DNA from 2 places in the Gordonia sp. 135 genome. Region 1 is predicted to be linked to the other one. Evidence: predicted binding sites of a transcription regulator. Region 1 holds the regulator's gene; the other holds the start of a gene.
What was found. Region 1 encodes LexA, which represses DNA repair genes until DNA is damaged. Its sites were predicted from a motif close to CGAACANNTGTTCG; they were not measured.
Positions count from the first base shown of each region.

Region 2: the regulator LexA is predicted to act here: its motif matches at 1,794-1,807, upstream of GKZ92_RS05535 (alpha-ketoglutarate-dependent dioxygenase AlkB).

Region 1 covers NZ_CP046257.1:2,906,227-2,909,279, forward strand. The annotation lists gene hrpA (ATP-dependent RNA helicase HrpA) at 1-446, shown strand, start outside; gene nrdR (transcriptional regulator NrdR) at 420-887, opposite strand; gene GKZ92_RS13085 (LysM peptidoglycan-binding domain-containing protein) at 987-1,523, opposite strand; gene lexA (transcriptional repressor LexA) at 1,761-2,468, shown strand; gene GKZ92_RS13095 (putative PEP-binding protein) at 2,446-3,053, opposite strand, start outside.
Region 2 covers NZ_CP046257.1:1,208,517-1,211,569, forward strand. The annotation lists gene GKZ92_RS05525 (oxidoreductase) at 22-909, shown strand; gene GKZ92_RS05530 (hypothetical protein) at 987-1,499, opposite strand; gene GKZ92_RS05535 (alpha-ketoglutarate-dependent dioxygenase AlkB) at 1,830-2,459, shown strand; gene GKZ92_RS05540 (GMC oxidoreductase) at 2,517-3,053, opposite strand, start outside.

The sequences.
Region 1 (3,053 bases):
CGGCACCGGACTACTTCTCTCTCGCCGTCGAATCCCTCGGTTGGGTGGCACCGGTCCGTGCCGCGATCGACCGACATGCCGGTTCACTCGCGGCCGATGACGTCGCCGAACAGCTGGACAATCTCGTCTTCGACGGATTCGTCGCCGCCACCGCACGACGACATCTGGAGAATGTGCCGCGCTACCTCGCGGCCGCCGAGGCCCGCCTGTCGGCGCTCCCTGCATCGGCGGCCCGGGATCAGGCCGGAGTAGCCGTCGTCGACCGGGTGACCGAGCGGTGGGCGCAACGACTGACTCAGGTGCCCGACCACCGGAAGGCGCACGTCAACGACGAGGCCCAGTGGCTCGTCGAGGAGCTGCGGGTGGGATTGTTCGCCGAACGGCTCGGCACCGCGTACCCGGTGTCGGAGAAGCGGGTCCTACGAACTCTTGACCGACTCGGCTGAGGCGGCTCGGAGGTCGTCGATCTCGCGCTGGAAGTCCTCGACGGAGTCGAACGAGCGATAGACCGACGCGAACCGCAGGTAGGCGACCTCGTCGAGGTCGCGCAGCGGCTTGAGGATCGCGAGACCGACCTCGTTGCTGGGGATCTCGGCCGATCCACTGGCACGTACGGTGTCCTCGACCTGCTGGGCGAGCTGCGCCAATGCGTCCTCGGCGACGTGGCGTCCCTGGCATGCGCGCCGGACGCCCCTCATCACCTTCTCGCGACTGAACGGTTCGGTGACGCCGTTGCGTTTGACCACCGCGAGCACCGCGCTCTCCACGGTCGAGAAGCGTCGCCCGCACTCCACGCAGGAGCGGCGGCGCCGGATGGCCTGCCCCTCATCAGCGACACGCGAGTCGATGACCTTGGTGTCGTCGTTCTTGCAGAAGGGGCAGCGCATCGTATCCTCACGCAGGTCACGGGACACTCTGGTGCAGCCGCGCCGCATGCCAGGCCGGTAGTCGGCCGGTCCCTGTGACATCGAGGATACCGCCCGTGCTCAGTGGTACCGGGGGGCGAGCAGCGGCTGACCGACGCGCAGCCCGCTCGACGGGAGGTCGTTCAGCTGGATGATCTCGTCGACGACCGCCTCACGCGGCATCTCGGGGGCGACGCGCGATGCGATGGTGCTCAGCGAGTCGCCCGACCGCACGTGTACGACCTCGGTGCCGACCGAAGAAGGTGTGACCGTCGCGGCGTAGTTCTGACCGACGACCGCGATGACCCACACGGCCAGAGCGAGCCCGACGCCGGCGAGAATTGCCGTCGCCGTGCGCCGACGCCGCCGGATGACGGCCGAGGGCGCGGTATGCGCAACACGCGAGACGGGTACGACCGGTGCACGACCCCGCATACCGACCGGCGAGGCGCACCGGGTGGAGGCGACCCGGCGGACCCGGACCGCCGACTCCGGCACCGGACGCCCGTCGACGGGCCGGCGGCCGTCGCCGCGGCGCATCGGGCGCGGACGCTCCAGGACGTCACCACGGACCGAATCGGTGGAGCGGTCGGGGTCGATGAGAGTGGCGGTGCGCATGATGCCCTCCGTGTTTCCGGTCGAACGCTTGTCCGTGCTCCGACTGCGTCGTCGGCGTTCGAACTGTTCGATTGTCGATCATCTGTTCGATGAACTGATGTTCGATTTGTAGCACGGCACTCCGACACTTGTCTCGCAACACGTCGAACAAATGTTTGATGCGGTCGGCATTCTCGGCTAGGGTCGTCGTCAGACAAGCGATCTACCAGCACGTTCGGAATCGAGAGGAACCCGATCATGAGCGATGACGGCGGTAAGCGCACCGGAGCGCGGGGCGCCGACGAGCCCGTCGCCCCGGCAGACATGGCGGCGGCCGAGGCCTCGCTGACGCCGCGGCAGCGCGGAGTTCTCGAGGTGATCCGCAAATCCGTGCGCGAGCGCGGTTACCCGCCGAGCATCCGCGAGATCGGTGACGAGGTGGGTCTCACGTCGACCTCCTCCGTCGCCCACCAACTGCGGACGCTCGAACGCAAGGGCCTCCTCAAGCGCGACGCGAATCGTCCGCGAGCGGTCAACATCGCACCGAGCGAGCCGCCGACGCCCACCTCACCGACCGGTGGTGCGCTACCCGAGCCCACCTTCGTGCCGGTGCTCGGCCGGATCGCCGCAGGCGGCCCGATCCTCGCGGAAGAAGCCGTCGAGGACGTCTTCCCGCTCCCCCGCGAGCTCGTCGGCGAGGGTTCGCTGTTCCTGCTGAAGGTCGTCGGTGAGTCGATGATCGACGCCGCGATCTGCGACGGCGACTGGGTGGTCGTCCGCCAGCAGAACGTGGCCGACAACGGCGACATCGTGGCCGCGATGATCGACGGCGAGGCCACGGTCAAGACCTTCAAACGCCAGAAGGGTCATGTCTGGCTGATGCCGCACAACGAGCTGTTCGACCCGATCCCGGGCGACGAGGCCGTGATCCTCGGCAAGGTCGTCACCGTGATGCGGCGTATCTGACCTCTTCGTTCTCGAGAACCGCGGCGGCAGCCTCGCGCGCCGCAGCCGGATCGGTGGTGGCGAGCGCGGCTGTCGCCGCGTTTTCGCAGGTCGACCGTGAGACGCCGCCGAGGCGGGCACCGACCGCGGCGGCCGCCACCGGAGCACTCGACAGCGAGGTGACACCCAACCCGACGAGCACACAGGCGAGGATCGGGTCCGCCGCGGCCTCGCCGCACACGCCCACCGGTTTCCCCTGATCCCGTCCGGCCCGCGCGACCGTCGCGATGAGGTGCAGGACCGCCGGCTGCCACGGATCGGTCAGCGATGCGAGATCGGCCGACATCCGGTCGGCGGCCATCGTGTACTGCGTGAGGTCGTTGGTGCCGATCGAGACGAAGTCGACCTCGGCCAGGATCGCCGGCGCGAGGATCGCGGCGGCGGGGACCTCGATCATCACCCCGGCGACCAGTCCGCGTTCCCGTACCTGAGCGGCGAAGGCGGCCGCCTCGGCCGGTGAGGCGATCATCGGCGCCATGACCCAGGGGCTCGTCTCGGAACCCTCGGCGGCGCGTGTGATCGCGTCGAGCTGATGGGCACGGATCT
Region 2 (3,053 bases), 1.7 Mb from region 1:
ACACCATCCCTGGGGGCTGCGATGAACGGTTGGACGTCAGCGAACATTCCGGATCAGACGGGTCGCACCTTCGTGGTGACCGGCGCGAACAGCGGCCTCGGTGCCGAGACGGCGAAAGCGCTCGTCGGTGCCGGCGCCAACGTCATCCTGGCGTGCCGCAACACCGCCAAGGCCGACGCCGTGGCGTCGAAACTGGGACCCAACGCGACCGTTGCCCAACTCGACCTCGCGGATCTCGCGTCGGTTCGCTCGTTCGCGTCGAGTTTCACCGGCGCCGACGTCCTCATCAACAACGCCGGACTGATGGCCGTACCGCTGCGACGCACCGCCGACGGCTTCGAGATGCAGATCGGCACCAACCATCTCGGCCACTTCGCGCTCACCGCGTTGCTGCTGCCGAAGATCACCGACCGCGTCGTCACCGTGTCGTCGGGCGTGCACCAGATCGGGAACATCGCGCTCGACGACCTCAACTGGGAGAAGCGCCGCTATCGCCGCTGGCAGGCCTACGGGGACTCCAAGATGGCCAACCTCATGTTCGGCCTCGAACTCGCCAAGCGGTTGGCGGAGGCCGGGTCGTCGAAGCAGTCGTTCATCGCCCACCCCGGTTATGCCGCAACGGAATTGCAGGGTCGGAGCGAGAACTTCATGGATGTCCTGGCGAAGCTGTCGAACAAGCTGCCCATCGCGCAGCCGGCCGCCGACGGAGCCCTGCCGCAGCTGTACGCCGCGACGATGTCGGGTCTGCCGTCCGGCACCTACTACGGACCGACGAAATTCTTCGGGCTGCACGGCGCGCCCGGACGGAACAAGTACAAGAAGGCGGCCGACGACGCCGACTTCCGTGCGGCGCTCTGGGCGGAGTCGGAGAAGCTGACCGGGGAGAAGTTCGACGTGTCAGGGAGCTGACCGCCTGACGACGAAAGTGCGGGATGAGTGCCGGAAACCGGCATCCATCCCGCACTTCGTGTCTGCGGTTCGCGTGACTACTGGACCGAGAACGCGATGCTGTTCGACGCGCCGGAGACCAGGTCGGTGACGCGGATGGTGAAGTTGCCGCCGCCCTTGAAGAAGTAGGACTTCACCGCGGTGCAGTCCTGCGTCTTGTACAGCGCGGCTTCCTTGGGCACCTTCGGTCCGGCGAGGCGGACCTCCATGCGGCACTCGTTGCCGTCGACGATGGGGCCGGCGTCGATGATGGAGTTCCAGCGCACGCCGAGTCGCGAGTTCTTGCCGAAGGTTCCCGGAGTGATCTCCCGGGCGCCCTTCGGGTTGTAGACCCAGACGTTGATGGACTTCACGCCGTTGCGTGCGCCCGCGCGGCCGAGCTTGCCGTAGTGGGTGACCTTGTCGCCCGACGACCCGAACGCGGAACTTCCGGAGTCGAGGCTGCCGCTGGCGCTACCGAACAGATCGCCGACCGGATCGGCGGTCGCCGGCGCGATCGGGATCAGCATGGCGGCGGCAGCAAACAGACCGGCGATACCGGTGCGCTTCATCGAGTTCCCCCTTGTAACGATTTATAACGAATTGATTAAAGCATCGACCCGGCGACCGTGCTGTGGGCCACCTCACATCGCGGCCCTTTCGTGGTGAGCCGAATGTGCGCTTCGTCACTGCCGCGTCGGGCCAGGGGCTGCTTGAGCTGCGTCGACGATGGTCCGAGCATTACTCGAAAATGTGAGGGACGCCTCGTGCGCGGACGGGGGTCCCGTAGGTCCTTACCCGCTCTCTCGATCCGTTTCCGCTCACGTTCGAAGGGTGGGCGCGAACGGCACGGACATGCCGTCCGTCGAACAGGCGTTCGATCCGGGTGTACGGTGGGGTGTATGTCCATAGGCATCCAGGGATCGTTGTTCGCCGAGATGGCCGCGGAGCCGGCGCTGTCGGACCTGTCGACCTCGACGACGCGGCGTCCGCTCACCGACGGCGCGTGGGTGGACCTGTGCCCAGGCTGGATCAGCGGGCCGGACGAACTCTTCGATCGGCTTCGACGCGACGTCCCGTGGCGGGCCGAGCGGCGTCAGATGTACGACCGCGTCGTCGACGTCCCGCGGCTCGTGTCGATCTACCAGAAGGACGACCCGTTTCCGGATGCGCTGATCACCAAGATGCGGTCATCGCTGTCGCGGCATTACCGCGAGGAGTTGCCCGAAGGATTCGCGACCGCCGGGATCAGCCTCTACCGCGACGGCAACGATTCAGTGGCATGGCACGGGGACCGCATCGGGCGGGCGTCGACGCACGACACGATGGTCGCGATCATCTCCCTCGGCGCCCCACGACCGCTGATGCTGCGGCCGCGTGGCGGCGGGAAGTCGTTGAAGTTCACCCTGTCGACCGGTGACCTGCTCGTCATGGGTGGCAGCTGCCAACGCACCTGGGAACACGCGGTTCCCAAGGTGCGCGGCGTCGGCGCCCGGATCAGCATCCAGCTGCGGCCGCCGGGGGTGTGGTGACTTACTGGGCTTTGTAGAAGTTGTGGACGTCATACGCCCACAACTTCTACGAGAACCTCAGCCGGCGTTGGAGATCGGCGTGATCGGCAATCTCAGCGCGGCGGGTGCGTATTCGGGCACCGTCGGGTGGACCGGTGGCACCGGGGCGATCGGCTGGTACGACGCACCGAGCTCCGGACGGGGGTCGGCTTCACCGGCATTCGGCCACATCGCGAGTGCGCGTTCGGCCTGAGCGGTGATCGTCAGCGACGGGTTCACGCCCAGGTTCGCCGACACCGTCGAACCGTCGACGATGTGCAGGCCGGGGTGGTTGAACACGCGGTGATACGGGTCGACGACGCCGTCCGCGGCGGACCGGCCGATCGAGCAACCGCCCAGGAAGTGTGCGGTCATCGGGATGTTCAACCAGTCGACGATGGAACCGCCGGCGTCGCCGCCGATCTCGTCGGCCATCTTGCGGACGGCGTCGTGGCCGACCGGGATCCAGGTCGGCGGGGGATCGCCGGCACCCTGCCTACTGCGCAGCATCGGACCGAAACGGCCCCGACGGGCGAACAGTTCGAGGGAGTTGTCGGCGGTCTGCATCACCAGGGC